3 regions of the Ferdinandcohnia sp. GQ5 genome follow, and region 2 is predicted to be linked to each of the others. Evidence: a T-box and tRNA genes for the amino acid it is inferred to sense, from the RefSeq annotation. Region 2 holds a T-box; the other regions hold tRNA genes.

Region 1 (10,829 bases), on a different contig from region 2:
AATGGACAATATCTTTCTATACTTAATTGGTTACTTAACTATCCTTAATTTATTCCGTGCATTCATGTACTATAAATATGAACCCGAAAAGAAGCCCATATCCTTTTTGTGTATGAATTAGTACTGTTAATGGCAGTTTGGGCTGTGGCATATTGGTGGATTTTTGAGTGATTTCAGTTATTAGCCATAAAATAAAAATAACGGCCATAAATTTTTTTTATTGGCCGTATTTTTGTGCTAACGGCTATAAAAGTTTAATAAAAGCCATAAATTGTCCCACGCTGAAAAGATTAATTAATTTTAGGCTGTTTTCGCAAACTTTGTTGTTTTTATATCGTTGACTTCCGCTTCAGGTGGACGCTTTCCGCGGGCGTGGCTTGAGCCTCCTCAACGAAATGTGGAGGCGGCTTGCACAGAAACGAGAAAATTGGCCACTCCGACAAAGAGGCGTAATTTGCCTCTGAAGGAGGAGTTGAAATTTCTCGAGTTTCTAGCCGCTACAACTGGACAAGTCGCTGCCGCTCCTGCGGGGTCTCAAGTCTCACGCTTTTCCCGCTGGACATTGAATTTGCTTCTTTGAAATAACCCACGCACGAAGAAAATGTGAATACATTTTCGAGGAGTCGCCACCTTACGCTCCAACCAACTTGGTTTGCAATTTATTAACATAAAGCAACAATCTTTTAGAAAAGAGCCTAATTTTAAAAGGATTTAAAGGGATTTTGTCGAAAAAAACATTATCAAACAATAAAGGAGTTAGAGTTAATGAGGAAAAAGGAGTTAGAAATCCCTTTACGCATTAGAAAACTTGAAGCCGAACTAAAAAGATTGCCGGAATCGCACCCAAAATACCAAGAAATTAACGATGAATTTGGTCGTAGGATGTCCGGATACCGTGGAGAACAATCCTTAAAGTACTATTTGTCCTTTTTAAAAGAAAAAAATTACTTCATCTTTCACAATCTACGTCTTCCTGACGTCTCCGGTGAGCACTTTTTTGAAATAGACTTACTTCTAACCAGCCCCAAATACCAACTAATCATTGATGCTAAACATTATCGCGGAGAATTATATTTTGACGGTAAGTTTGACCAACTAATCCAAACCTACAAAGATACGAAGAAATCGTACCACTGCCCGGTTGCCCAAATCAACAGGCACCAACTACAGCTAAAACGACTCCTCGAAACCTTTAAATTACCCAGCCCCCCAATTGAAACCTTAGTTGCCTTCACAAATCCCAATGCTATTATTGATGCCAGCAAAGACTTTAAACACTTTCATAAAGTCATAAAAAGCCCAAGTTTTCTTTCGAAAATAGATTTGTTTGAGAAGAGGAATAAGCAAGAAATATTGGATAAAAAACAACTTCAAAAATTGTCAAAACTACTTTTAAAGAAACATACCCCACATGATCACGACATACTCGCACAATTCGGGATAAAAGAGCATGAACTCATTAAGGGCGTGCGATGTCCTAAATGCAACAAGATTCCAATGGAACGAACGCCCAGGTCGTGGCGCTGTACAAAGTGCAATTATACCTCTAAGACAGCTTATCTGAACTCTTTGGTTGATTATTCGCTTTTAATCGGGAACACAATCACAAATCAACAACTACGTGATTTCTTAAAATTGCCTACTCGTTCAGGTGCAAAAACAATATTCAAGTCATTAAATTTAGAGTATAGGGGTGATCTGAAGGCTAGAGTATATATCATCCCTGACGATTTTGAAAATATCCTTAAAGAATTTGAGTGAAAATAGGGTTCGTTTAGTATTTATGGCTAATAATATTTTTTTATGGCTGATAAACAAAATTTATGGTCAATAATCAAAAAATATGGCCGGTAATTAAACTTTATGGCCAATAGTTCCAAAAAGCAGGATTCCCCACCCCACGTCTCGAATGAATGAAAAATGTCAATCCTACATACTATCAAGGAGGTCTAAACCATGTATGAATTAAAAACAAAAGAGAATGACGCAAGTGTCATCGAATTTATTGAAAGTGTTGAGAGTCCGAAGAAGAAAGAGGATGCTTACAAATTATTAGATATTTTCACAGAAACGTCTGGATACCCGGCAAAAATGTGGGGGCCGAGCATTATTGGTTTTGGATCTTACCATTACAAATATGCCTCCGGTCATGAAGGAGATGCGCCACTTGTTGGATTCTCACCACGCAAAGCAAAAATTAGTCTGTATTTTGCACCTGGCGATACAAAGCGTGAGGAGCTTCTCGAAAAGTTCGGCAAGTACACAACTGGAAAAGCGTGTGTCTACATTAATAAAATTGCAGATGTCGATGTTGATGTACTTAAAGAGTTAATTGCCCAATCCATACAATTTTTAAAAGAAAGGTATCCTGAAAAATAAGGTAAACTTATATCAATACATAAAATTAATCAAATTTAGTTATCCCTCGAAATGAAGTACGATAGAAGTAACACATATTAAAGAGGCGATAAAAATGACTTATACCATTAAGGCAATTGACCACATTCAACTTGCTGCGCCAAAAGGCAGTGAAAACCAGGCACGCCATTTTTACGTAGCCATTTTAGGCTGCAAAGAAGTCGAAAAGCCAGAGACTCTTCGAAAAAACGGCGGTGCTTGGTTTACGTTTGGAACTGTGCAAATTCACATCGGTATCGAGGATCCGTTTGCTCCCGCCAAGAAGGCACATCCAGCATTCGAAATCGAAAACTTAGAAGCCTTAAAACAACATCTTCTTAACAACAAAGTGGAGATAATTGATGACAACAACTTGCCGGGTGCAAATCGATTTTATGCGCATGATCCGTTTGGCAACCGCCTAGAATTCTTAGAATGGAAGTAGAGTTGAACCAATGAAAAACCAGTTACTCAATCCAGTTCCCGAAAAAATTAGACCTTGAACTACAAGACATCCTCGAACGAATCAGCAGTTCGAAGCCACTGCAAATATATGAATGAACGACAAACTGATTGCCCACACTATGGCTAATGTAGAATTTTCCATAGTGGAGGTGGTCAGTTTGCCTAAGGATACGAAAAATGAAAGCCTAGAACTTTCTTCAAATGATGCACTTCGCGGGAAGCCCTATCTCGATATCGATCGCACTATTATCGAGGGAGTTTCAGCGTATGTGAATAAAGAAACGAAAACAAAAGATGTATAGGGGCTTAAAGCCTCTTTTTGTTTTTTTAACCTAAGAGGAAAAAGTGAGTAGAGTCCAAAAGAAAAAAAGGATGTCCCCTGAAATGACCCGTAATTGTTAGAATCTAACGTTTACAGGGCAATTTAGCCCGGACATCCTTTTTAATTTAGCGTCCCAGATAGGAATCGAACCTACGACCTACAGCTTAGGAGGCTGTCGCTCTATCCTACTGAGCTACTGGGACATCATATAAAAAATAAATATACTACAGAAATTAATTATAAAATTAATTACTGAAAAAGGTCAAGACATTGAAACGACAAATAAAAAATCCACTCTCCTATTGGAAAATGGATTAGCATGAAATTGGAAAAGCCACAATTGCCGTAATACGCTAAGAAAGTTTAAAACCACCACTCCTCAAAGTGGGTGTTTGCAGAAACGTTCCTGTATGTCCTTCAAGTCGCCATGGACGAAGGCCTGCCATTCCAGCTTCAATGTTAAACTCCCTATTACAGTTCAAAGGTTAAACTTTATTATGATTACGTACAATGTAGCTTGTATATGTATACTACATGATTGAAACCATGAAATCAAATGTAAAAAAAATCCAAATTGTTGAATTTTGTCGTTGTCTTTTCAGTCGAAATCAATTGTTGTTAGAAATAGTAGTGGAATCAACAACATCTTTAGTAATTAGAAAGAATTTTTGTCGAAAAAAATTTGAGAGCCTATGATTTTTGAATACATTCGCTCAGCTTGAAAATACTATATAAAAAAAGTGATGAGGAGTTATGCAATGAAACCAACTAATGAGCAACTTACTACGGCAGAAATGGGTAAGCTGTGGGCGGTCTACATGGGGAACTCAATGGCCATTTGCGTGTTAACCTATTATCAAAAACATTGCCAGGACCCTGATATTATGGAGATTCTTAAAAAAGCAAAAGGCCTCAGCGAAAAAATAATAACTGGAATTACAGAGGTATTCAAAAAAGATAATTTTCCAATACCGATTGGATTTGACGTTAAAAAGGATGTTAACCTAGACGCCCCTAGATTGTTTGCAGATGAATTTTACCTTCATTATTTAAAGTATACTGCAAAGGCAGGGCTTAGCCTTTACTCTACTGCGATTCCTATGATGATACGGAAAGACGTTAGAGAACTTATTCTTACTATCGACCACAATACAATTCAATTTTTAGTTGCTCTAAATGAAATTCTAGAGAATAAAGGTTATTTAACAAAACCACCAATCATCCCAATCCCTAAGGAAGTAAGTTTTGTGGAAAAACAGAGCTATCTAGCTGGATTCCTTGGTGATGCAAGACCGCTACATGCTTTAGAAATTGCACACCTTCAAGATAATCTTGAAAATAATGTGGCGAGTAAAGGGCTATTGATTGGATTTAGCCAAGTAGCCACTCATAAAAAAGTAAGAGAGTTTATGCAACGCGGAGTGGAAATTACACATGATCATATTAAAGATGCTAGGGAAAAATTAAATGAAAATAATCTACCAGGGCATCCATTACTTGATGACTTAGTGGAACCATCATCCATCCCTCCTTTTTCAGACAAGTTGATGGTTTTCCATAAGATTGATATGTTCTCAATGAAGATTCGGTCTTATGCGAACGCTATGTCAACGAACGGTAGACGAGACCTTGGGATGATGTATGGTAAGTTCATTATCGATGTAGGAAAATTCGCAGAAGATGGCGCAAATATCATGATTGACGAACACTGGTTTGAAAAACCCCCACATGCTGTTGACAGGAAAGCACTTCTAGATGACCGATAAAATGAAAAAGTCAGGCAACCATAGCCTGACTTTTTTATTTAAGGTAATGTAATTAAGCTCGAAAATTCCCCTTTTTTCTTTCGCAACCAGTTTGCTAATATTCAAATCCTTTCCTCGTTAGTTAGAGAAACTAGATATCCAAAACGTTTCAATATATTAAAAGGATTTTGGTTTGTTTGCATCGAAATACATATAAATCTTATCATTTTTAAAAAGGGCGGAAGCGAAAAATGTTGGAAACAGATGGCAACATTTTTAAGATTAGACAAGCGGTTGGAGCAATCGTTTATAAAGAAGATCACTATTTGCTCGTACATAAAACAAAAATAAATACTCGAACAGGTACAAAAAAAATAGATGGCGAGTGGGATTTTGTTAAAGGCGGAATCGAAGATAGTGATGAATCTCCAAGACATGCAATCCTCCGCGAACTGCAAGAAGAAACAGGCTCAATCGATTTTTCGATCATAAAGCAGTTTGATGAAAAAATTCACTTTGAGTTCCCTGAAAAAATGAAAAAGAAAATCGGATATGAGCGCCAGGAAACCACGATGTTTTTAGTGGAATTCACAGGTTCTAATTGCGAATTTGCTCCATTAGATAAAGAAATTGCAGAGCTTCAATTTATACCGGAAAAAGAGGTCGGCGACAAACTTACTCACGAAGATACAAGAAGCTTTTTTATGAAAAATCTGTCTCAACAAAGCACAAAAAGACAGGATGGAAAAATGTGTGACAAGTAGAATGAAGGTAAGGAGTGAGGGAAATGAGTTGGCTAGAATCATTACAGAACGCAATTGATTATATGGAGGACCATCTGCTAACGGAAGTTTCAATTGAAGAGATAGCGAGTCGTGCAAATGCATCACCGTTTCATTTTCAACGGACATTTTCGATTCTAACAGACATTACAGTGGGTGAATACCTCCGCCGACGCAGGTTAACATTAGCAGCTGAAGAACTATCGAGAACAGACACAAAGATTATTGATCTAGCCTACAAATATGGCTACGACACTCCCGAGGCTTTCACAAAAGCCTTTCGGAAACAACACGGTGTAACGCCAAGCGATGTCCGGAAGGGGATTGGAAAGCTGCAATCATATAGCCGCCTGGTCATCCAGGTGAGTCTGAAAGGAGTAGATCCAGTGAAGTATCGAATTGTTGAGAAGGAAGGATTTAAAGCAGTTGGGGTAAAACGAACGTTTTCATGTGTGAATGATGAGCATCTCAGTATGATCCCGAAATTATGGGATGAAGTGAATTCCGATGGTACCTGCGATTCATTGATTCCGCTAATGACTGGCGAAACGAACGGAATATTAGGCATTTGTGTTAGTGAGCCAAATGTTAGAGCAATCGATTATTGGGTTGCTGTGGAAAACAAGGATGGAGCATCTGGAAAGTATGACATTTTAGACATACCAGCTTCAAAATGGGCCGTATTCGAGGTTCATGGCGCGATGCCACACGCGATGCAGGACGCATGGAAAAAAATCTACTCAGAATGGTTTCCATCAAGCGGGTATGCGTATGCAGGGACTGCTGAGCTTGAGCTATACTCAGACGGAAACGCAGCAGACCCCGATTACTACTCAGAAATTTGGATACCAGTAAAGTAAAGAGAGAGCCCCAAGGAGATTCCTTGGGGCTTTAATGTGTGGTGATTTTCGCTAATGGCAGTAAGTTGGCGATTAGCGGCAGTATTTTTGGAATAGTGGCAGTATTTCCGAATTAGCGGCAGTAACCAAAAGGTTATAGGCCAGTATAAGTGAGTGATTCCTGAAAAAAACAAGTCATTGCGACCACTTATGGCTGATAATCCAAAAATATGGCTAATAAATAAAATTTATGGCCAATAAAATGATTTTATGGCCAATAATTAAAACTTATGGCTGTTAACCAAAATTTTTCGAAACCCGATCCTTAGTCCACAACCAAATACAATTAGACGGAAATTTCCGAAAAACATATAATGGAAATATCTAAAATACATATTACGAGTAAACGTTTAAATAAGGAGGGACGAAATGAACTTAACACATATTCGTCTGTTAGTAGATAACTATAAAGAATGTTTCTTATTTTACCGAGACACATTAGGTTTTGAAGTTTCATGGGGGGATAAAGAATCCAATTATGCTGATTTTACAGGAATTGGTGGAGCGAAGTTGGGTCTTTTTGAAAGAAAACAAATGGTGGCTGCGATAGGTACTGAATATGTACCACTTGTAGAAAATCAGGACAATTCGGCATTGATTTTTAAAGTGGACAGTGTCGAGGATACATACGAAAAAATGAAGGATAAACTTGAGTTCATCACGAAGCCACACGAACAAGTTGATTGGATGCTGAAGGTTGCACATTTTCGAGACCCAGCAGGCAATTTAATTGAAATCTATGAGAATCTTTAAACCTGCATTGTAAAACAAGAAGGAGTGCTGTCCATGCATTATGGCTGGGTTGTGGTTTGGATTACATTCGTTGCGGTATTGATAGCAGCTGGAATTCGCTCAATTACAGGTGTTATTTTAATTCCGCTAGAGCAAGAGTTTGAGTGGAGCCGTTCATCCATTTCATTTGCTTTTGCTATTAATCTCATACTCTATGGAATTTCAGGGCCGTTCATTGCTGCGGGGCTTGAGAGATTAGGCGTTCGAAAAATCATGGCCTACTCGATGGTCCTGTTAGTTATCGGATTAATTACAAGTTTGTACATGACACATATTTGGCAGCTTCACCTCATTTGGGGAGTCATTATTGGGATAGGTTCGGGCGTTTTTTTATCCGTACTTTCAGCAAATATCGCAACGATTTGGTTTGAAGAAAAGCGCGGAATGGTTTTGGGTCTCCTTATGGCTGCAACCGCTGCGGGGCAAATGGTCTTTTTACCGTTATTATCATTTTTAACTGAGGAATTTTCCTGGAGAGTAGGAACGACTGTATTTATCGGACTAGGACTCCTAATAACCCCGATCATCTTTATTTGGATGAAGGATCATCCACGTGATAAGGGGCTTCTTCCTTATGGGGCAACCAAGGAAGAAGTGAAAAATGAAACTAAAAAGAATCCAATCAGTTCTGCCTTTGAAGTGCTATGGATTGGAATGCGCTCCGTACCGTTTTGGTTACTGTCAGGTAGTTTCTTCATTTGCGGCTTGTCGACTGCAGGTCTTTTAGGTACACATTTTATCCCAGCCTCAACCCACCATGGAATACCTGAGGTACACGCAGCGAGCATCTTCGCGTTCATGGGTGTTTTTAATATAATCGGAACGATGATTGCGGGCTGGTTATCTGATCGCTTCGACAACCGTTGGCTCTTATTTTGGTTTTATGGTCTTCGAGGACTGTCGTTACTCGTGTTGCCGTACGCTCTTCAGATGCAGTCGTATGTGATGCTTATCGCCTTTGCTGTATTTTATGGATTGGACTGGATTGCTACGGTTCCGCCAACGGTTCGACTAGCAGCTGACTTCTTCGGAAAAATAAATGGGCCGATTATTTATGGCTGGGTGTTTGCAGCCCACCAAATCGGATCTGGAGTAGCTGCATATTTAGGTGGATATTTTTACGAGGTTTTCCATAGCTACACCATTACGTTTCTATCCGCAGGAGTCCTATGTATCGTTGCAACCCTGTTTGTATTAATCATAAAAAAACAAGCCACAATCATTCCCCAGGACCCTAGTGTGACGGTTAGTAAATAAACGAAGAGGAGTATCTGGTTTTTTACTACAAAAAAAGAAGGTGTGACTTAAATGAATAAAGGAAATCCATTTCTACATAAAATTGAAACAGAAGAAGAGTTGCGCTCCATGATGGGTACTCCAAGTGAGTTGGTCAAAAGAAAAGCTATTTCTTATCTTGATGAAAATTGTGTAAAGTTCATTTCTAAATCACCATTTCTTGTCATATCTACGTCTGATGAATCTGGCTTTTGTGACGTCTCTCCAAGAGGGGATCAGGCAGGTTTTGTTCAGGTGTTAAGCAAGAAGTATTTACTCATACCCGAGAGACCTGGGAATAAGAGAATGGACTCACTTCGAAATATTTTAACGAATCCTAGGATAGGTCTTCTTTTTATGATTCCAGGATTAGGTGAAACAATGAGAGTGAATGGAAAAGCCACGGTGGTCAAGGACCATGAACTCTTTGAGGAAATGGCCGTTAATGGGAAAAAGCCACTTTTAGGCATAGGAGTTGAGGTAGAGGAGTGCTTTATCCATTGTGCCAAAGCCTTTATCCGATCGGGATTATGGAAGCCTGATTCTTGGCCGGAACGATCACAATTACCATCCCCGGTAAAAATGTTACTTGAACACACGAAACTCCCTCATGCAACGAAAGAATCAATCCAGGATAGCCTTGAAGAAAGTTATTCGAAAAGACTTTATTAGATTGATAGGAAGAATTAAAATGAACGTAAATAGGTGCGTTAATCCATAAAGGGTTAAACGCACCTAATCTTGTTTGACAAAAAATTTTATTACAGCGCGGGATTAGAGTATTTTACCCCCGTTGTTTTTCTTTCTCCACAACCAATAGTTTAATCAACGCTTTGCAACACATCACAATACCAGTGAGAAATGCTGCAAGGGTATAGACAAAGGGTAAGTAAAAAAAGCAAAACAAAGTGGAAACAAACAACCAAATAAGCCAAAAGAGTAACTCTTTATTCATTTGTTGCATTCACTTTCTCAGCATCGAGGATATGTTCACTGATTACTTTTGCCAGCGCATCAACTGTGTTTTTTATTTCTTTCATGTCATTATCGACGCCACCGACCTCGATCAGAATGGAGTTTTCCGCTAAGTCCTGATTATACACTCCATTTCCTTGGTCCAGTCCTTTTCCAACCACACCCCTGCTGATTCCTGGGAACAGCGATTCGATAGATTTATCTAGAGCCTCGGCCAAGGCATAACTTTTTTCAAAATGACGACTCGCTTTTCCGACCACAAAAAATACTCTCGCATATGGTTTATTGTTGATGGTAACAGTTGTTACATCTTTTCGAACACTGTCACGATGAATATCGATTAGAAAGTCGATATCGGAGTCACTTGCCATTGCCGATTGAACGATTTCACGTGAGACAGCATAAGATTCAGTCGTGTCCCACCCTTTTTTCTTCAATATTTGCCCAATATTCGTCTTATCGATAACTGCCCCAATTCCGTATTTTTCTAACTCTTTTCCTAGAAGTTCGCCAACAACTGTGATGTTTGTTTTAGAATCGACAGCTTTATTCATATCCGGGTCACTAGTAAGTCCAAGTAGAGGTAAGTAGGATTCATAACTGTGAGAGTGGTAGATTAGCACCTTTTTATCCGTGGCTAGATTGACTGGTGGAGTTTTCGGATCTTCCTTATTAAACTCATCCAGTTCCTTTTGAGCCATTTCTCTTTCTTGTAGTAAGACATCTAAAGGTGGCGCCGATTCGTATGGGAGATTGGTGAAATCTGTACCTTCTCCAGATACCAGGATTTCGGTATGATGCAAAGATAATCCAGGTAGTTCATGGCCGAAAAAGCTTCGCAAATCACCGTATTTAAATTGAAAGGTTGATTCTACTAAGGTTTTTGTGAAAGATTCCTGTTCCACGGTTAAAGATTGTACGAAATAGGCATTTTCAGATTCAAGTAATTTCACAAAAAACTCAGTTGGAAAGGTTCGAATGTTAACATCGATTTCGCGAAAACTCATCCAATCTTTTTTAATAGAGGATATGCTTGATGCGGCTGCAAAACAAATGAGTACGGTTAAGATAAACATAAGGGCGACTCTCGGAATTAACAATTGCCCATATCCTAAATTTTTCATGATATCCGTCCTTTATTGCTTTTGGACATATATATGAATAATTCTACCTAAAT
Region 2 (10,829 bases):
CCATATCTCCATTTACTTGAACATACAATGAAGATGGTTCAAAAAGACCTCTATACAATTAAACAACAAATGAAAAAGAAAAATATGAAGGTATGGGAAAAACAAAGAGATGAGGCATTCACATTATTTTCATTCATGTATCGAGGCTATGAAGAGGAACATAACTACTTTAACCCACGGATTCGAAATGAAGTTCAACAGTTGCTTGAATCTTATTTCATCGAAAAGACATTGACTAACAATGAACAAACGTAAGGCTGGGAAAACCAATTCATTATTGGCAATCAGATTAGTTTGGAATACTTGGATCGTTTTGAGGATTTAATACAAAATTTATGCGTTTATTTGGCTTGTCCATTCTATTGGTAACAATCGTTCGCAGTTGTGCAGTTCTATGGAGTTGGTTTTGAAAGGAGCCTTTCGAGATTTGCAATTTAATGGCTTGCTTATTTGTAAAAATAACAGTTGTGTTCTCGTTCACACTGTATCTACAATCTGAAACATAGTTATGAGATAGCCATGCGCAGTCTTGCTTTGTTGGCGATGCGGTAGGAAATAAAAAAATCTTATTAGACGCTTCAACAATAATCGGTGCTTTATGGGTTACCCCCATAATTTCACGTGTCCCTTCTTGCCTGCCCTTAAGCGAGCTTCCAAAATAACGGCAGCTTCGGTCAACAATCTCAGTCGGCTTCATAGCAACAACATATTCACCTTCAACTTCAAGTACCCTTGAACAAGTATTTTTACCTATTTCAATAGGTAATACCGCCATAGTGTCTGGATTAATTTCATATTCCATCAAATAATTCGTTTGCTTAACCTCCATCTATTCATCCCCCTTTAAATTATTCTAATATTTTTACTAATGGAAGCATTTTCATATTAGCATTACTAGGTATTTATAACTATACAGTTCACAAAAAATTCACAAAAAAAGAGTGGAATTCTTTCTAAAATGTTTTTTTGGATGCAAAAACATTTTTAAAAGAAGACCACCGAGTTTATTTTCTGCTATGAATTTTCATTTATTTGTCCTAGCTCTTTTTCGGCCAGATAGGAGTTTGCTTGTTCTAATGTCGTATGCTCATCCACCGAATTACCCGCATAAGCAGATTCTGAAAGAAAAGGATTATTTGTGTCTAGGACATTTGACATGCCGAAAACTGGATTTAATGGTGTATTCTTTGGGATATCGTGATTTGAACCCTCATCTAAATTATTTTTCATATTTTTCCACCTCCATTCTTATCATGCATGAAAATATAAATTATCATACAAGAATTTAACTTTAGTCAGTTAAAGTTTGCCTAGACACTATTAGTATTCCAAATAAATTTTTAAAAAGTCTAAAAATTCGGTTGATTTTACGTGTCCACCTAAATATACTATTAAAAAGGATTAGGAGTGAGCTTTCATGAAAAAAAGAAAAACATACTCTGAGATCATGAAGTCACGGGATACGAAAAATTTCAAAGCACCTAGGGAATCGGTATTAGACATATATATTCAAATGATTATCGATGAGAGCCTATTTAAACGAAGAAAAGAGCTTTTGGAAACGAGGGTTAATGAAGCAATTGACTCAAAAAATGAAGGATTGTTTATGGAAGCTTCAGCGGAGTACCGCAAATTATTTAGCAAAACGTCATAATATAAAATTGTAAAGTCCAAGAATAACCGAATAAAAACTGACTAACAATATGTTAGCCAGTTTTTTTAGGCGTCTTATTTTGAAAATTGTGCTTCCTCGGTAGAGCCTTTTAAAGCAGTCGTAGATGATGTTCCTCCCGTAATAACCTGTGCCACTTCATCAAAATATCCTGTTCCTACTTCACGCTGATGTCTTGTAGCTGTGTACCCATGCTTTTCGCTTGCGAATTCAGCCTCCTGAAGCTCTGAATATGCCCCCATTCCTCTTTCTTTGTAACCTCTAGCTAATTCAAACATGCTGTGGTTTAGAGCATGGAATCCAGCCAACGTAACAAATTGGAATTTGTAACCCATTTTTCCAATTTCTTTTTGGAAATTCTCAATAGTCTTTTCATCTAGTTTCTTCTTCCAGTTAAAAGATGGAGAACAATTATAGGCTAATAGCTTACCAGGAAACTTCTCATGAATAGCATCAGCAAAACGCTGTGCTTGCTCTAAGTCTGGCTCAGACGTTTCACACCAAATCAAATCAGCATATGGTGCATATGCCAGACCTCGTGCAATTGCTTGCTCAATCCCTGCCTGTGTCCGGAAGAAACCTTCTGGTGTTCGTTCGCCTGTAATGAATTCCTGATCAACAGGATCAATATCACTTGTTATTAAGTCTGCAGCGTCAGCATCAGTTCTAGCAACTAAAATCGTTGGTACTCCCATTACGTCAGCAGCTAGTCGAGCGGAAATTAAGTTCCGTACTGCGGTTTGTGTTGGTAATAAAACCTTTCCACCTAAATGACCACATTTTTTTTCAGACGAAAGTTGGTCTTCAAAATGTACACCAGCAGCACCTGCTTCGATCATGCCTTTCATTAATTCAAAAACATTCAATTGTCCGCCAAAGCCTGCCTCTGCATCTGCCACAATCGGAGCAAACCAGTCAGTATCGCCTTGGCCTTCTAAATGTTGAATCTGATCGGCACGTTGAAGCGCTTGGTTAATACGCTTAACAACACTTGGTACACTGTTGACTGGATATAGGCTTTGGTCAGGGTACATGTGCCCTGAAAGGTTCGCATCAGCAGCTACCTGCCACCCACTTAAATAGATTGCCTTTAAACCTGCTTTTACTTGTTGAACGGCTTGATTACCAGTCAATGCTCCTAGTGCATGAATATAATCCTCTGTATGAAGGAGGTTCCAGAGTTTTTCAGATCCTCTTCGTGCCAATGTATGCTCAATATCAATTGAACCACGTAAGCGAATAACATCCTCAGCACAATAAGGTCTTTCAATTCCATTCCATCTAGAATCCATTTCCCAGCTTTCTTGCAGTTTTTGAACTCTTTTGTTTGTCATTTTAAATTCCTCCTTGTATTCTACTCATTTTTTAATCTATAAAATTTCATATCCAGGTAAGGTTAAAAATTCAACAAACTCATCATTCGTCACTAAGTCCTCAAACAGACGAGTTGCATCCGCGAAACGACCAGTTTCAAATGCTTCTTTCCCGATTTCTTGTTTAATTTTTTCAAGCTCTTCCTCTTTCAGTTGGTGAACTAGCTCAAGTGTGACCTTTCTTCCATCCGCAAGTATTCCTTTTGGATGGCGGATCCACTGCCAAACCTGAGCTCTAGAGATTTCAGCTGTAGCTGCATCCTCCATTAGATTATGGATCGGTGCGGCACCATGACCACGAAGCCATGATTCAATGTATCGAATGCCAACATTGATATTCGTACGTACTCCTTGCTCTGTAATAGCTCCTTCTGGAACCGCAATAAGTTCCTCGGCTGTTACTTGAACGTCTTCACGTTTTTGGTCAATTTGGTTAGCTCCAAGCATTATTGTATTAAATACTTCTCTAGCAACTGGCACGAGCCCTGGGTGAGCCACCCATGTGCCGTCATGACCATTGTTCGCTTCACGTTCCTTATCTGCTCTTACTTTTTGAAAGGCTTCTTCATTAGCTTTTGTGTTATTTTTTACAGGTATTTGGGCAGCCATCCCACCAATCGCATGAACATTGCGTTTATGGCAGATCTTAATGACATGCTGTGAATAAGCACTCATAAATGGGGCTGTCATCGTAACAACAGAGCGGTCTGGTAATATCACATCTTCTACATTCCGAAATCTTTTTAAATAGCTAAAAATATAATCCCATCTACCACAATTTAGACCTGCTGAGTGTTCTTTTAACCCATATAAAATTTCTTCGACTTCAAAGGTTGCTAGAATCGTTTCAATTAACACAGTTGCCTTTATCGTTCCTTGAGGAATTCCAATTTCATTTTGTGCAAAGATAAAAACATCATTCCAAAGTCTTGCTTCAAGATGGCTTTCCATCTTTGGTAAATAAAAATATGGACCACTTCCATTCTCAATCAAGTAATTCGCATTATGATAAAAATAAAGACCAAAATCTAATAAACTCGCTGATATTCGGTTGCCATCAAGTTGTATATGTTTCTCTTCTAAATGCCAGCCGCGAGGGCGGACAACAAGTGTTGCAGTTACATCGTGAAGTTGATATTTTTTTCCATTTTTATTTTCAAATGTGATCGTCTTTCTTACAGCATCTCGTAGATTTATCTGCCCTTCGATAATGTTATTCCAAGTAGGAGAGGTAGCATCTTCAAAATCAGCCATAAATACTTTTGCCCCTGAATTTAGTGCATTAATAATCATTTTTCGATCGACTGGGCCAGTAATTTCAACTCGCCGATCCTCTAAGTCTTTTGGAATCTGCGCAACTGTCCAATCTCCAGTTCGGATATGCTCTGTTTCAGGCAAAAATGTTGGCATCTTTCCACTATCGATTTCGTTTTGTCTATGCTGTCTCTTTTCTACAAGTTGTTTCCTTCTTTCTCCAAAGTTCCTCTCTAGTTTTTCAATGAAGTTCAATGCCTGGGGTGTCAAAATTTCTTCATACTGCTCATTCATCTTTCCCATGATCTGAATTCCTGAGGTTTGTGTCGTCATTTTGTCCCTAACACCTTCCTTAAATTGTTATAATACAGATTATTAAATACAGAAGTATTATATAACAGACTTTTTGAAATTGGAACATTTTTCTGTATTTTTTTATATAACAATTAAAAAATAGTAATTCTGTACTATAACAATATAAAAAAAAGAAAGCCTTGTTAACAGATTTCACTCTGAAAACAAGGCTATTTTGGTTATTTCTCATTCTTTTCAAATTCGTTTGTATACGTAATCCTTTCAAGCATTGTTGGGTGTCCATATCTAAACATCTTCACTAGGAATGGTGGATTCACTTGACTTAGACCAGCCTTTGATAATTCCTGGAAGGACGAAACTGCTGCCTTGTTATCCTCCGTCATTTCAAGAGCGTACAAATCAGCTGACTTTTCCTGGTGTCTTGAAACAGCATTTGAAACTGGGTCTGAAACAAAACTTAAAACAGAGATTAACAATAGAAACACTGGAAGAACGGCAATATCTTTCACACTTGTTATCTTAAACAGTTGACCCCATTTTCTTACCATAAAAGACATAAGCTTACTAATCATAAAGAGTCCAACTAAGGTTAATAGCAAATAACCAGCAATTCCAATATAAATATGTTTCATCACGTAATGCCCCATCTCATGGGCCATAATAAATAATATTTCATCTTCACTTAGACGTTGAAGTGTTGTATCCCAAAGCACAATTCGCGAATTAGACCCTATTCCGGTTACATATGCATTAAGGGCATTTGTTTTTTCGGACATATTCACTTCAAATACATGGTCTGCAGGAATTTCCGCACGATCTGCCATCTCCAGAATCTTTGTTTCTAACTCTTTATTGGTTAATGGAAAAAAATCGTTGTAAAGTGGGTCTATAATAACTGGTTGTACAAACATGAGAAACATGGAGAATGGGATTGATAGAAGCCATGCATGGAACCACCATCTTTTCTCATTTCTTCGAATCAACCAAAACAAGACGCCCACAATTACAATCATTAACGCGTAATTCACCCAAAAATCAATTAATAGGTCCTTCATCCAGCTTTGAGTGGTCTGTACAGTAATATTATATGTTTTTGAAACATTGTAGCTAATCCATGATAGTGGAAATGATAATACTTCAACCAACAAGGAAAGCCAAAATAAATAAATCGCTGTTTGTAGGATCGAAAACTTTGCTGATACTTTTGACCAATCACGGAATTTTGCTGAAATCCCAATCACGAGAACAAGTATATAAATCAGCCATTCAAACGGTACTGACAGGAAAAACAAAAGGTTTCTAATTTGTGAATACTCTTCACTTAGTAAAAGCTCACGATTATTCATAAATGTTTGTGGGTCCGCTGGACTTCCTTTCAGCTGCGCAGGTATGTCCGTATTTGTTCCAAAAAATAAATACCACGCTATAAATAAACCAAAGATGAGATAAATTCCAAGTGACCATCCAATTACTTTTTTCACTATGCTGTCCCCCTTTATGTACAACCCTCTTACTAGTATTTTAGTTAAAAGTAGGGCCAGATAGAACAATGACTTTCCTCATATCTTCATTTTTGACAATATAAGCGTATAAAAAACTCATTGATTTCTAATCCATAATTAGTTATCATGAATGAAATATAATCGAAATTCTGTGATGAAGAGAGTAGTCCTGATGTAACCGATAGCGAGTTGGGGATGGTGGAAGCCCAATGGTGAAGTCAAGATGAACCGCACTTCTGAGAAGCCCACCTGAAATAATAATAGTGGAGTTCAAAAAGGAGGATGAAAAGGACCAAGAAGTTCGAGGCGGCGAAGCTTCGAGTACCGGAGCGTATGTAGTTAATACGTGAGGAACGGAGAAGCAAGCCAACGAAGAAATTCGACGTGTCATTTTCATCGGACTTTTTTGAACATCCTCTAGTAGGGTGTGCCGGGGGAACCCGTTACTTATTAAGTTTGGTTCATCGTGAACAATTTGAGTGGTACCGCGGGTAAATCTCGTCTCTTTTAAGAGACGGGATTTTTTTATACTTTTAAAGGAGGTTAGATAATGAATGTTAGACAAATGTATGCCGAAGCGTTATCAAAGCAACTACAAGCTGTTTTATCATTTGAAGAAGTAATAAAACTTATTGAAAAACCAAAATTTCAGGAACAAGGTGATTTAGCATTTCCTTGTTTTGCACTTGCAAAGCACTTGCGAAAATCACCCGCTGTTATTGCACAGGAAATGGCACCTTTAATTCAAGACTCCCTTTTTGAAAAGGTTGTTGCAGAAGGGCCATATGTAAACTGTTTTCTAAACAAACAGGAAATAAGCAAATATATTCTTCAAACCATTCTTGCCAAAGAGTCTAATTACGGAAGCCACAGCTTTGGTCAAGGAGCGACAATAACCATTGATTTTTCCTCACCAAATATCGCAAAGCCTTTTTCAATGGGGCATTTGCGTTCAACTGTTATCGGAAATTCGCTTGCCAAGATTGTCGAGAAATGTGGCTATCAGCCGCTCCGGATTAATCATCTTGGAGATTGGGGTACACAATTTGGAAAACTCATTGTAGCTTATAAACTTTGGGGTAATGATGAGGCCGTTAGAAAAAACCCGATAACGGAGTTGCTACAGCTTTATGTTCGTTTCCACGATGAAGCCCAGACAAATCCTCAACTTGAGGCTGAAGCAAGAATGTGGTTCAAATTGCTTGAAGAAGGAAACGAAGAAGCCTTAAACCTATGGCGTTGGTTTAGAGAGGAATCATTAAAGGAGTTTTCACGTATTTATTCCCTGCTAGATGTAGAATTCGATTCCTTTAATGGAGAAGCCTTTTATAATGACAAAATGGAGACTACTGTTGAATTGCTAAATAAGAAAAATCTTTTGACACCGTCACAAGGGGCAGAGGTAGTTGATTTATCTGAACAATATCTACCACCTTGTTTAATAAAAAAATCTGACGGTGCAACCCTTTATGCCACCAGAGATGTAACAGCAGCCATCTATCGTCAAGATCACTACCATTTTGCTAAAGCAATCTATGTAGTAGGACATGAGCAAAGCTTGCATTTTAAACAAATCTTTCTAGTACTTGAAAAAATGGGTTATCAGTGGGCAAACGATATGGTCCATGTTCCATTTGGCTTCATCCTCAAAGATGGAAAGAAAATGTCGACTCGAAAAGGAAAAATAGTTCTGTTAGAAAATGTTATGAAGGAAGCAATCGAGCTCGCAAAGCAAAACATTGAACAGAAAAACCCCAGTCTCGATAACAAAGATGAAATTTCGAAAATGGTCGGTTTGGGTGCAATCATCTTTCATGACTTAAAGAATGAACGACTCAACAATATTGAATTCTCACTTGAGGATATGCTTAAATTTGAAGGAACTACAGGACCTTATGTTCAATATACTCATGCAAGAGCCTGCTCTATTTTAAGAAAGGCGAAGGTTTCAGGAGAAATAACAAATGGACTTTCCGATTCGCATAGCTGGTCAGTTGTGAAGCTACTGATGGATTTCCCGGCAACCATCCAAAGAAGTATGCAGCAGTATGAGCCTTCAGTAATTGCAAAATATGTGATAGATCTCTCTCAAGAATTCAATAAGTATTATAGTCATGTAAAGGTTCTTCATGTGGATGAAGAAATGAACGATCGGATTGCATTGGTACGTTCTGTTACTATCGTACTGAAAGAAGGGTTACGATTGCTAGGAGTAAAAGCTCCAGAAGAAATGTAGTTAGCCCAGGACCTTGTGTCCCGGGCTCTTATTCTGGATGATACTGATATTTTTTCAAATCTATAATGCCGTTAATAACCTCTATCCCTTCATCCTGTAGGTAAATGGCTTGAGCAGCACGTGTTTCCTCATCTGCAATTGCAATTTCACCCTTGGAGTTGATAACCCGGAACCAAGGAAGGTTATATTTCTTACTCATCGAATGAAGGATTCTCACAACCTGCCTAGCGCCTCTTGGACTTCCAGCGAGTTTTGAAATCTGTCCGTAAGTCATAACTTGTCCAGGTGGAATTTGCGTAATGATTCTAATAACACTTTCGGTAAATGGTTTCATTTTAACTTTGTCCTTACACTAGAAATACTTATTGTGAACTTACTATATTTATTTCCCTTTATAGTTCGGTTTTCTTTTTTCGTTGAAGGCAGCTAGTGCTTCCACTCTGTCTTCCGTTGGGATAATCACTTCATACGCTTTGCGTTCAATTTTAAAGCCTGTGTGCAGGTCAGTGTTCAATCCTTGCTTAATAGCAAATTTAGCTTGTTGTAAGGCAAGAGGACCGTTCTTTAACATATCATTTGCTAGCTTCATGGAAGCTTCCATTAGTTCGTCTCGATGAACAACACTTGATACAATCCCGTATTCTTTCGCCTCTTCGGCGCTAATTCGTTTTGCAGTTAAAATTAGTTCCATGGCTTTTGTTTCACCAATAAGGCGAGGAAGTCGTTGCGTTCCCCCGGCTCCAGGAATGATTGCTAGGCTTGTTTCTGTCAACCCCATCTGTGTATCCTGAACCGAAATTCGGAAATCACAAGCCAGTGCTAGCTCCATTCCACCACCAAATGCATAGCCATTGATTGCAGCGATAGTTGGCTGTGGTAAATCTCCAATACTAGCAAAAACCTGACCTATTTTATATACGTTTCTTCTAACCTGTGCTTCATTTAATGTTTTTCGTTCCTTTAAATCTGCACCCACACTAAATGCTTTTTCACCTGTTGCAGTAATGATAACAACGCGAACATCGGCATTTGTACGAATATCTTCGATAACCTCATCAAGTGTTTTAAGCATCTCATAATTAAAGCAGTTCAACGCTTCTGGGCGATTCAATGTGACAGTTGCAACATGATTTTCAACTTCGTATAAAACTGTAGTCATAGTTCCACCTCTTCATAAATATTAATATCGCTTACATCCTATTTCGCTTCAAACTAAAAAATTCCTTTAACAATTTTTATCATTGTCGCCATACTAAAAAGAACAGGCCGTTTGACCTGCTCTCTACCTTATTTGTTTGTAACTAAATCCTTTAATGCACGACGGAGAATCTTTCCGGTCGTATTTTTAGGAAGTTCTTCTAGGAATTCGATTTTACTAGGTAGCTTGTATTTAGCTAAATGCTCACGACAATAATCTAGAAGATTCTCTTCTTTTAAATCTTCTTCCTTCTTCACAACATAACAGAGAACTGCCTCACCCATATTCGGATCTGGCACCCCAAAAACAGCAGCCTCAACAACACCAGGATGATTATAAAGTACTTCTTCTACTTCTCTTGGATAAACATTATATCCACCAACATTGATCATATCTTTCTTGCGGTCAACGATATAAAAATAGCCTTCTTCATCCATTTTTGCTAAATCACCTGTATAAAGCCAGCCATTGCGTAATGTTGCAGCACTTTCTTCAGGCATTTTATAATAGCCCTTCATGACATTTGGGCCACGAACAATCAATTCTCCTACCTGACCACAAGGAACTTCCTCACCATTTTCGTCGACAACCTTATTCTCAACATTTACAATGTTTGTTCCAATTGAGCCTGGTTTTCGTGGCCGATCTAACGGATTAAAGCAGGTTACAGGCGATGCTTCAGATAATCCATAACCTTCAGATACAAGAACATTGAACTTCTGCTCAAAGCTCTTTAAAAGTGCCACAGGCATTGCAGCTCCACCTGAAATACATAGGCGTAAAGAGCTTAAGTCCTCAGGATTTCCTTCAGGATATTGGAGGAGAAAATTATACATCGTTGGTACACCCGCAAATACTGTTGCCTGATACTCGCTTGCGACTTGGAATATTTCCTTTGGACTAAACTTTGGTACAATCAACATTGTTCCGCCGCTCATTAATGGTGCATTTAATGCGACTGTCATGCAGAAAACATGGAACATCGGTAAGGTTGTAATAACCCTATCCTGTTCAGAAATTTTCAGGTATTCCGCAACATCCCTTGCATTGCTGTACAAGTTCATGTGGGTCAGCATTGCTCCTTTAGGTTTACCCGTTGTACCAGATGTGTACAAAATTACGGCAATATCGTCATCCTCAAGAGTTGGTCTAACGAATGAGAGTTCACCTGAGCTAACAATCTCTGTAAACGATTTCAATTTTGGGTAGATTGATAGTTTTGTGATATCGACTCCACTATTTGTACCCTGTGGTGTTTCGCAAACTATGAGATGTTCAA
Region 3 (10,829 bases), on a different contig from region 2:
CCACCAATGATTAAGTTATCTACTTTTTCTAGGAGGTTTTCGATAACACCAATTTTGTCCTTAACTTTCGCACCACCAATAATTGCAGTGAAAGGACGCTCTGGGTTAGAAAGTGCTTTACCTAATACTTCGATTTCTTTTTCCATTAAGAAACCTGCTACTGCTGGTATGTGTTCAGCGATCCCAGCTGTTGAAGCATGTGCACGGTGAGCGGCACCGAATGCGTCATTTACATACACATCAGCAAGTGATGCAAATTGTTTTGCTAGCTCTGGATCATTCTTTTCTTCTCCAGGGTAAAAACGAACGTTTTCAAGTAAAAGAACATCGCCTTCGTTCATCTCTGAGATGGTTTGTTCAACCTCTGGACCGTATGCTTCATTTGTTTTGCGAACTTCGATACCTAAATGTTCGCCTAAACGCTTAGCAACTGGATCTAAGCGAAGCTCATCAACAGCTTTACCTTTCGGACGACCAAGGTGACTCGCTAAAATGACCTTTGCCCCTTCTTTACGAAGGTACTCAATTGTTGGTAATGCTGCACGAATACGAGTCTCATCAGTTACCTGACCATCTTGCATTGGAACGTTAAAATCAACTCGACAAAAAACTCGCTTGCCTTTTACATCCATATCTCTAACTGATTTCTTATTCACAGGGAAGGCCTCCGTTCTATGTAATGTTGGTAAAAAACATGTGCCCTAAGCACAAAGTATCCTAGCGGTAATTAGCATCTCATATAGACATCAAAAAGGGAAGGGAACATTCCCTTCCCTTCACAAGTTCTATTATAGTGGTTGTTGCTTTAGTTTAAAAGAACAATGTGTTTTACTAATTGACTAATATGACATACTAATCAAACGGTAACTTAATCAAATACGCCTCGGCGTATTTGCGCCCGATTTTTTTAGGCCCACACGATGTGGGTCACAAAGACGTTGCCACAGGATGTGGCGGTTTTAGTCTTTGATCTTACGCTCGAAACGTTACCATTAAAAAATCGTGGCATCCGCCGGAGGCTTAATTTATTCAGGAGGGGTACTCCTGCTGAATAAAATTATAGACCCTTTGATGCGATGTAATCTACAAGGTCAACTACACGGTGAGAGTAACCACTTTCGTTGTCATACCAAGAGATAACTTTTACCATGCTGCCTTCCATAACCATTGTTGAAAGAGCATCGATAGTTGAAGAATTTGAATTTCCGTTGTAGTCACTTGAAACAAGTGGCTCTTCACTGTAACCCATAATTCCGTTTAATTCATTTTCAGAAGCTTTGCGTAATGCAGCATTTACTTCCTCAACAGTTACGTCTTTTTCTAACTCAGCTACTAAGTCTACAAGAGACACGTTTGGAGTTGGAACACGCATTGCCCCACCGTTTAATTTACCTTTTAATTCAGGTAATACTAGAGAAACAGCTTTTGCAGCACCAGTAGATGTTGGGATAATGTTTTCAGCTGCTGCACGAGCACGACGGTAGTCCTTATGTGGTAAGTCAAGGATTTGTTGGTCATTTGTGTAAGAGTGAACAGTTGTCATCATACCACGCTTAATTCCAAAGTTTTCATTTAGAACTTTAGCAAATGGAGCTAAACAGTTTGTTGTACAAGAAGCATTAGAAATTACGTCATGGCTTGCTGCATCGTACTTATCTTCGTTAACACCCATAACGATAGTAATATCTTCATCAGTTGCAGGAGCAGAAATGATAACTTTCTTTGCACCAGCTTCTATATGTTTTGCTGCATCAGAACGCTTAGTGAAACGACCAGTTGATTCAATAACTACCTCAACTCCAAGGTCTCCCCAACCAAGTTGAGCTGGGTCGCGCTCAGCTTTAACTAAGATCTCTTTTCCATTAACAACAAGGTTGTTTCCATTAACAGATACTTCTGCATTAAGAACACCATGAACTGTATCATACTTTAATAGATGTGCTAACATATTTGCATCTGTTAAATCGTTTACTGCTACTACTTCAACATTTGGATTTTTTAGAGCCGCACGTAATACGTTACGACCAATACGTCCAAAACCATTAATACCAACTTTTACTGTCATTTTTGATTTCCTCCTTTTGTATGTGAAACCTAAAAAAATATTATTTAAGAGGTTGATTTACCCCTTTATTAACTCTTTCGCTGCACCTTCATCTGTTATTAACAGTGTCTCAGGCGCCTGCTTTAAGTATGCTTGAATGGCTGTTGCCTTCGAAGCTCCACCAGCTACGGCAATCACATCGTGAATTGCGTTCAGACCTTCTAGCTGGATGCCAATTGTTTGAACCCGATGGACCACTTTCCCATCTTCGTCAAAATAATACCCAAAAGCCTCTGCGACTGCATGAGATTCAATGATTTTTTTCATGTCCTCTTCATCTGTTTTACGCCGCTTAGCCATTGTAATAGCGTCTCCTATTCCGTGAACGACCATACTTGACGATTTGATCAAATTCAGGACATCCCGAATCGATGGTTCGGCCACAAAGGATTGATACGCTTCATTGCTCACAACATCAGGTACATGGAGGAGACGGTAATCACCAGAAGCTTTTTCGGCCATCTTTGCGCAAATGGTATTTGCTTGATTTTCTACTCGTTCTCCTAGTCCACCTCTTGCTGGAACAAATAATATACTTCGCCCTTTCGAATCTGGGGTCATCATTTCTGCGACCTCAACGAGGGTTGTACCACCAGTAACTGCGACGATATTTTCTCCAGAAAGCCTTTGTTTTATTCTTGAAACGCAAGCTCTCCCCATTTCTTTTTTCACCCAAGGAGTTGTGTCACTATCGCCAGAAACGACAATTACACCTTTTATCTTTAACTTTTCCTTAAGCTGTGATTCTAAAACCCGTAAACCTAAAACTTCCTTCATGACATCCTCAAGGTCCTTTAATAGTTCAGCACCCTCACTTGTTAAGCTCATTCCAGCCGTACTAAAGTCAACAAGGTTTTGTTCTTTTAAAAATTGAACTTCACCACGGAGGACACGTTCGCTATGACCAAGACTCGTAGAAAGATTCCTTCTTCCAATCGGCTGCATAAGTCGTATGTATTTGAGGATCTCATGGCGTTTCTGCATAACCTCTAGTAAATCAGGTAATAATTTTTGTTGTACCTCAATAATCGAACTCATTTATTCATTTCCCCTTTTTACTATAAGGGACTGTTTTTGTCCCGCTGTGACATATTATGTCCCGCTTACAGTAAAAAAAAACAACTCCAATAAAAATTGTATATCGCCGTGTTACATTTTCTATAGTACCAGTACTTTTAAAAGAATGCAATAAATAAACTGCCTATTTTTTAGGCAGTCAGATTATTTTAAATATTTACTTAGATACTCTTGAATGACTTCTTTATGGATAATCCCATACTCCACTTCGTTTCCGTCAATTTCGATAACCGGAATCATGATTTGATATTTTTCAAGAAGTTCATCATCTTTATAAATATCAACCTCATTGAGTTCTAATGGAAATTCCTCACTTAATTCCTCGATAACCCGCCTCGCTTTTGTACAAAGGGAGCAATTATCTTTTGAATACATGGTGACTTGAATGCGTCTCAACTGTTACACTTCCAATCTACTTGCTGTATCTTTTTCGCTTCGATGAAGATGGTATATTTAATTGATCACGGTATTTTGCAATTGTTCTTCTGGACACAAGAATACCATGCTCCTCCTTAAGTATACTGACAATATCCTGGTCTGACAAAGGCTTTTGTTTATTTTCCTCATCAATCAACTCTTTTAAAACGTTCTTAACCTGAGTTGATGACGTGTCGGTTGAACCCGTTGTCTGGATGTTGCGACTAAAGAAATATTTCATTTCGAAGATACCAAATGGAGTTTGCACAAATTTATCTTTTACTGCACGGCTTACAGTTGATTCATGAATGTCTAAACTTTGTGCAACATCACTCATTATAAGCGGCTTTAGATGAGCTGGTCCTTTTAGAAAAAAATCCAGTTGGTGATTGATGATTTCGTTCATGACATTTTGTAAGGTGAGTTTTCTCTGCTCCAAACTTCTCATAATCCATTGGCACTGGTCCACTTTTTCTTGAAGATAGGATTTAGTTTTTGAATCTTTTTCTTGTATGAAATGTTGGTAATACTGAAGATTCAACGAAACCTTTGGTAAATAAGAATCGTGCATGTTCATGATGACAACACCATTTTCAACTTGAATATCAAAGTCAGGAACAATATATTGTGCTTCTCCTCCATGAAAAGCTGCACCTGGTCTCGGCTGAAGAGTTTGGATAAAGTCAAAAATCTGTTGAATGTCAAAGAGCTTTACATCAAGTTGCTTTGCGATTTCCTTCCAGGACTTTTCTGCGAATTCTTCAAAATAGTCCTGAATAATTGTTTCAGCAAGACTATTCCGCTTTGGCAATTTCCTGAGTTGTAGAAGTAGGCATTCCTGTAAGGACCTTGCCCCTACCCCAATCGGCTCTAGACTTTGAATATAGTGAATTGCACTTTCGATGGTTTCTGTATCCGTATTAAGGTCCTTTGCAATCTCCTCCTCCGGAAAATACAGATAACCGTTGCTATCCAAAAGTTGAATTATATACTCCATCGTTCGCTTTTTTACGGTGTTCACTTTCATATATGAAAGTTGTGTAAGCAAATGTTCATAAAGGGTTGTTTCTTTTTTTCCAATATAGTCAATCGGATTTGTGTAGGATTCATTTTTGACCTTTGATTTCATTACTCTATTAAAATCCGTTTGTTTTACTTCTATTAGGGGATTTTCTAATGTTTGCTCTTCTAGAAATTTAGTCAGATCCAAAGAAGAGTATTGTAAAAGAGTTATAGCTTGAGTTAGCTCCTTTGTCATGACTAGCTTTAATGATTGCTGTTGAAAAAGTCCAGTTTGCATATTCACTCTCGTTTTCCCCCTTCCCCTGAGTTGTATTAAATGGAAGCGTTTACTTTTCTTATTGTAATGAACAACCTCATTTTATCGAAGAGGTTCTATCGCTAATTTTAGCTTACTTCTATGGTATCGAAAAAGTTAAATTTTAGCACGCATTTTTATTCATTTTTTGAAAGAATCTACTTTAAAGAGGTGATTTGAATTGAAAAAAAATGAGATTATGTATACCGGCCCGGTGACGGGGACTTTGTATGAAGCAAAAAAAGCGAAAAACAACGAAGAGTTCGCAACTGAATTTGATCCCATTCAAACAATGTGGGCTGTGAACCCAGTTGACGAGGATGTGTACGAAGGAACATTAGGGTATAAGGATAATTAGCGATTTGGAGATGGAATTTTGGCGACGTGATGGGCGGGGGATATCTATGCCAACGTAGTCTGATTGTTTGCTGATGAGGGTTTGATTCGCGTTTACATTACCTTTTAGGTTGATTTCTGACTTGTAAGGGTACGATTAGCACGTTTGTGTTCCCTTTTGGCTCGATTTCCGGCTCGTAAGGGTACGATTCATGCGTTTGTGTCCCCCCTCAACTATTTTACGAAAAAAGGTACCAATACCATAATACGCAAAAAGGACCAGATTTTACTCTGGTCCTTTCTTCATTAGCGCCCTCGGCAGGATTCGAACCCACGATAAGAGAACCGGAATCTCTTGTGCTATCCACTACACTACGAGGGCATGTCTAAATAGAAACTGCACTCATCATTATAGGCTAGAACGCATTTGATTGCAAGATGAATGTTTTAAAACACTCCAATTCGGTTATGATGGTATACGTATGAAATTTAGTTTTTTTCACATCGATAAAGGTATGTCATAAATGTTTGTAGAATAAGATAAGTTAGTAAAGCGAATTGTTTGACCTTTACTGACCTTAATTGTATGATGGAAATACATAGTAGTAAAGTTTTTAATTTGTTTTGAAGGAGGAAGTTAAATGAATTTAATCCCTACAGTTATTGAGCAAACAAACCGTGGAGAACGCGCCTATGATATTTACTCGCGTTTATTAAAAGACCGTATTATCATGCTTGGAAGTGCCATTGATGATAATGTGGCTAACTCAATTGTGTCTCAGTTATTGTTCTTAGCAGCTGAGGATCCTGAAAAAGATATTTCTTTATACATTAACAGCCCTGGTGGTTCGATTACAGCTGGTATGGCTATTTATGACACAATGCAGTTCATTAAGCCAAAGGTTTCTACAATCTGTATTGGTATGGCTGCTTCTATGGGTGCTTTCTTACTTGCTGCTGGTGAAAAAGGCAAGCGTTTTGCGCTTCCTAACAGTGAAGTTATGATTCACCAACCACTTGGTGGAGCACAAGGGCAAGCAACTGAAATCGAAATTGCGGCTAAGCGTATCTTATTCCTACGCGATAAGCTAAACAAAATTTTAGCTGAGCGTACTGGTCAACCACTAGAAATTATTGAAAAAGACACTGACCGCGATAACTTCATGACTGCTGAAAAAGCAATGGAATACGGATTAATCGACAAGGTTATGTTCCCACAAGACAATAAATAAGAAATAATAAAAATCCTCTCACATCTAATCGTGAGAGGATTTTTTTATGCTTCTTTTTGAACAAATTCAGTTAATGCTTCAACCGCTGCTTCTTCATCATTTCCATCAGCAATTAATGTAACTGTTGTACCGCTGCCAACTGCTAAGCTCATTAGACCCATGATACTTTTTGCATTTACCTTTTTTCCATCTTTCTCTAAAAAGATATCTGCAGAAAATTTATTTGCTTCCTGAACAAACATCGCTGCAGGACGTGCTTGTAACCCCGTTCTTAAAGCAACCTCAACTTGTCTTTCCACCATTCGTTTCTTCCTCCTCAAATTTTTCTGTACATTCTTAAGTTGTGTTTTTTTTTAGTATTTCCTATTAATACGTAGGTTGAGCTCTAAAGGTTTCATATTTTATTTAAAAATGATAACGCTTTATTTTTCTCCAAGTGAGCAATGTGCTCACTTTATAGATTGGCCCGCTCGTAGCTTATCAGCAATTTCATCGATTTTTCGAAGTCGGTGATTAATGCCCGACTTACTAATCTGGCCTGATGTTACCATTTCGCCTAACTCTTTAAGTGTGACATCCTGATAGGCGACGCGAAGCTCCGCAATTTCTCTTAATTTATCGGGTAGAATGCCTAGGCCGACTGTTTCTTCAATGTATCGAATGTTTTCCACCTGACGAATCGATGCCCCAATAGTTTTATTAAGGTTAGCTGTTTCACAATTGACGAGGCGGTTCACCGAATTTCTCATGTCACGGACAATTCGAACATCCTCGAAACGAAGCAATGCCTGATGCGCACCAATGACATTTAGGAACTCTGTGATTTTTTCTGCTTCTTTTAAGTAGGTGATAAAACCTTTTTTTCGTTCTAACGTTTTAGCGTTGAGATCAAAAACGTTCATCAATTCACAAAGTGAGTCATTGTGTTCTTTATATAATGAAAAAATCTCAAGATGGTACGAGGATGTTTCTGGGTTATTAACGGAGCCACCTGCTAAAAAAGCTCCGCGTAAATAGGAGCGTTTGCAGCACTTCTTCGCTACTAATTCCGAAGAAATTTCCTGCCTTAATGAAAAGCCTTCAAAAATCTTCAAGTCTTCTAATATTTCCTTTGCATCCTCAATAAGGCGAACAAGATATACATTGTTCTTCTTAAGTCTCATTTTCTTTCGAACAAGGAGCTCTACTCCTACATTATAGCATTTTTTCAGAAGTGTATAAATTCTTCTCGCAATCGCGGCGTTTTCCGTTTGGATGTCAACCACCATTTTTTGGTTAGAGAAGGAAAGTGCGCCATTCATTCGGATCAAAGCGGAAAGCTCGGCTTTTGCGCAGCAGTCTTTGATGTCTAAATTTGTAAGTTCTTTTTTCGTCTCTGATGCAAATGACACAGTTCCACCTCCCTTTTTTTAAAAGTGGGTGATTTACCCTCAATCACCCTTTTTATTTTTAATGAGCAAATCGTATAACAGGTTTGCTACTTTTGTAGTGTCGTGTCTGATAACTCCATTATCGTATGAAATAATTTTATCATGGATGATAGCTAAACCTAAAGCAGAAAGCCTTTCAGTGTCGTAAACTACAGGTTTTGCTAGCTCTTTTGCATATTTTTCTTTTATATTCTCAGGAATCTCTCCATTATTGACAAGAACAGTATCAATGAAATTGACGCCCATATGATCGTACAAAGCTTGAACATGGTCGCTAGCTGTAAAATTCAACGTTTCCCCAGCCTGTGTCATTACATTACATATATAAACTTTTTTTGCTTTCGATTTTAAAACCTCTTCACCGATTTTGGGTACAAGTAAATTCGGTAAAATACTGGTGTAGAGGCTACCAGGACCAATGATAATCATATCTGCCTGTTGTATTTTTTCAATCGATTCTTGTAGAGGTTCTACATCACTAGGTGTTAAAAATACACGCTTTATTTTTTTCCCCGAATATGGAATCTTGGATTCTCCTGAAACAACTGTACCATCCTCCATTTCAGCATGTAGAATGACGCTTTTATTTGCCGCCGGAAGGACCTTCCCTCTTACATTGAGGACTTTACTCATTTCACCAACTGCGTGAACAAAATCCCCGGTAATTGTAGTCATTGCCGCAAGAATCAAGTTCCCCAGGGAATGACCTGATAATCCATTCCCACCGGCAAACCGATGTTGAAATAAATCTTCAATTAGTGGCTCCACATCTGACAACGCAGCTAATACGTTTCGAATATCACCAGGCGGTGGGATATCCATCTCATCTCGAAGACGACCAGAAGAACCCCCGTCATCTGCAACCGTCACAATTGCCGTGATATCAACAGGTAGATATTTTAATCCTCGTAAAAGTACAGAAAGTCCTGTTCCCCCACCAACGATGACAATCTTAGGTTGTTTTGGCTTGGTCATTACTTTTTGTCCTTTCTCTTCTCAATATCGCGGTGAGAAACATGGGTCTGATATTCATCCTTGAAATGATTTGCGATATATTCGGCAAGCGTAACAGAACGATGCTGTCCACCTGTGCAACCAATTCCAATAACAAGCTGACTTTTACCTTCCCGTTTGTATTGAGGAAGCATAAATGCAAGCAAGTCGGTTACCTTTTCAATAAACTTCTGTGTTTCGGTCCATTTTAATACATAACCTGAAACATCATCTTCAAGTCCAGTTTTCGGTCTCATCGTTTCGATATAGTGTGGATTTGGAAGAAAACGCACATCAAACACGAGGTCAGCGTCAATAGGAATACCATATTTAAAACCAAATGACATTACGTTGACTGTAAAGGTAGGTCTTGATTCGGATGCAAATTGCTTTAAGATTTTCTCGCGTAATTCTCTTGGTTTTAACTCAGAAGTATCATAAATGTATTGTGCTCTTCCCTTAAGTTCATCAAGAATTTCGCGCTCTGCCTGTATCCCTTCCAATGGAGAACCAGTCGGAGCAAGAGGATGAGAACGTCTTGTTTCCTTATACCGAGTAACAAGAGTCGTATCCTTTGCGTCAAGGAATAAGATTTGCGGAGAAATCCATGAGACTTCTGAGAGCTCGTCAAGTGATGCAAAAAGGCTATCGAAAAACTCACGGCCCCGTAAGTCCATGACGAGTGCAACTTTATTCATTTTTCCGCCAGATTCTTTCATCAACTCTAGAAACTTTGGAAGCAAAGTTGGGGGTAGGTTATCTACGCAAAAATACCCTAAATCTTCAAAACTTTGAATGGCAACCGTTTTTCCGGCACCTGACATTCCAGTTATTATTACTAATTGTATTTCACTTGTTGAACCAACACTCATTGTTTTGCCTCCCTAATATAAATGCGCCTTGGCGTATTTGCACTCAGATTTTCTATATCCACACGAGGGTTTACAAAGACGTTGTCACAGAATGTGGCGTTCTTAATGTCTTATGCTTGAAATTTTTCTCTAAAAAATCTGAGGCATCCGCCAGACGCACTAACTTTATGCAGTCTGTGCTTGAATCTCGACTGAATAAATTAGCTTGGATCTAATCGATAAGATAGTAATTGAAAATCGGGTGTATATGTAAATGTCCCATATATGACCCCAGAACCTTTAAGTACATAATCTAAAATATGATAATCACCTGGTGCCATCGGCAGATTGGGTATGTCCCCGATGTCTTGCCATTTCAGGATTCCCTCTTCAGATTCATCAACATTTTCCCCTTCAAAATCATTAGCTAAGAAAGAAAACATCATCCATTCAGAGGTTACCTTGTCACCTTCTTTAATGATAAATGTAAAAATCCCTTTAATATCTGGGTTCTTAAGATAAAGTCCAGTTTCCTCACGGTATTCACGGATACAAGAGTCACGGATTGACTCACCCGGTTCCATTTTTCCACCAGGGGCAACCCACCACCCGCGTCGTGGCTTTTGTAAAAGCAAGACTTTATTATCCTTGCGTACTAAGCAATTTGTTACTCTTTGCACTTTCTTTCACCCCAAGTCGGTCTCTTTTTAAATAGACCGTTTGTAAGCATTCATATTGATATTATTATACTATTTCTAACAGGTACTCACAACGAACAAGATTTTCATATTGTTTTTTATAATTTAAGGTGTGTTTCCTAAAGGAGGTTGAATAGGACCGCGTCGACGTCCTGTGGTTGTCGACACTAGCACGTCCTGTGCGTCGAGAGTTCAAGGCGGCGCAGCTTTGAGTACCGGAACGAGGCAACTGCTTGAGCTAACATCATTGTAGCCTTGCGCTGAGGAATTGACTTCGAGAATAAACTAGCAGACGCAAGCGCATGTCTTAGTAATTCACTATGTTCTCGGTGCAATGTTTGCAGAAATTCGAAGTGTCATTTTCGGCCGACTA

The links. The T-box of region 2 lies ahead of argS (arginine--tRNA ligase). A T-box ahead of a tRNA ligase gene usually reads a tRNA of that ligase, here a tRNA-Arg.
Region 1: it has a tRNA-Arg gene. The T-box ahead of argS (arginine--tRNA ligase) is inferred to sense a tRNA for this amino acid. The anticodon was not compared.
Region 3: it has a tRNA-Arg gene. The T-box ahead of argS (arginine--tRNA ligase) is inferred to sense a tRNA for this amino acid. The anticodon was not compared.

The regions. Positions count from the first base shown of each region.
Region 1 covers NZ_JCAXEW010000003.1:28,454-39,282, forward strand. The annotation lists gene AC6CHV_RS04355 (DUF4181 domain-containing protein) at 1-121, shown strand, start outside; gene AC6CHV_RS04360 (NERD domain-containing protein) at 766-1,761, shown strand; gene AC6CHV_RS04365 (DUF1801 domain-containing protein) at 1,957-2,379, shown strand; gene AC6CHV_RS04370 (VOC family protein) at 2,474-2,842, shown strand; gene AC6CHV_RS04375 (hypothetical protein) at 3,021-3,164, shown strand; tRNA gene AC6CHV_RS04380 (tRNA-Arg) at 3,314-3,387, opposite strand; RNA gene ssrS (6S RNA) at 3,512-3,706, opposite strand; gene AC6CHV_RS04390 (DUF3231 family protein) at 3,943-4,950, shown strand; gene AC6CHV_RS04395 (NUDIX hydrolase) at 5,181-5,693, shown strand; gene AC6CHV_RS04400 (AraC family transcriptional regulator) at 5,717-6,571, shown strand; gene AC6CHV_RS04405 (VOC family protein) at 6,980-7,363, shown strand; gene AC6CHV_RS04410 (MFS transporter) at 7,397-8,659, shown strand; gene AC6CHV_RS04415 (pyridoxamine 5'-phosphate oxidase family protein) at 8,711-9,349, shown strand; gene spoIIP (stage II sporulation protein P) at 9,625-10,776, opposite strand.
Region 2 covers NZ_JCAXEW010000009.1:117,619-128,447, reverse strand. The annotation lists gene AC6CHV_RS12870 (YhjD family protein) at 1-255, shown strand, start outside; gene AC6CHV_RS12865 (competence protein ComK) at 290-829, opposite strand; gene AC6CHV_RS12860 (hypothetical protein) at 1,015-1,230, opposite strand; gene AC6CHV_RS12855 (IDEAL domain-containing protein) at 1,418-1,654, shown strand; gene aceA (isocitrate lyase) at 1,729-3,006, opposite strand; gene aceB (malate synthase A) at 3,043-4,632, opposite strand; gene AC6CHV_RS12840 (M48 family metalloprotease) at 4,833-6,095, opposite strand; T-box leader at 6,259-6,625, shown strand; gene argS (arginine--tRNA ligase) at 6,667-8,352, shown strand; gene AC6CHV_RS12830 (MGMT family protein) at 8,381-8,686, opposite strand; gene AC6CHV_RS12825 (enoyl-CoA hydratase) at 8,735-9,511, opposite strand; gene AC6CHV_RS12820 (long-chain-fatty-acid--CoA ligase) at 9,640-10,829, opposite strand, start outside.
Region 3 covers NZ_JCAXEW010000003.1:110,415-121,243, reverse strand. The annotation lists gene AC6CHV_RS04870 (phosphoglycerate kinase) at 1-656, opposite strand, end outside; gene gap (type I glyceraldehyde-3-phosphate dehydrogenase) at 1,058-2,065, opposite strand; gene AC6CHV_RS04860 (sugar-binding transcriptional regulator) at 2,123-3,142, opposite strand; gene AC6CHV_RS04855 (glutaredoxin family protein) at 3,326-3,568, opposite strand; gene rpoN (RNA polymerase factor sigma-54) at 3,594-4,898, opposite strand; gene AC6CHV_RS04845 (hypothetical protein) at 5,098-5,274, shown strand; tRNA gene AC6CHV_RS04840 (tRNA-Arg) at 5,563-5,634, opposite strand; gene clpP (ATP-dependent Clp endopeptidase proteolytic subunit ClpP) at 5,894-6,484, shown strand; gene AC6CHV_RS04830 (HPr family phosphocarrier protein) at 6,529-6,786, opposite strand; gene whiA (DNA-binding protein WhiA) at 6,934-7,875, opposite strand; gene mgfK (gluconeogenesis morphogenetic factor MgfK) at 7,915-8,889, opposite strand; gene rapZ (RNase adapter RapZ) at 8,889-9,779, opposite strand; gene AC6CHV_RS04810 (NUDIX hydrolase) at 9,980-10,438, opposite strand.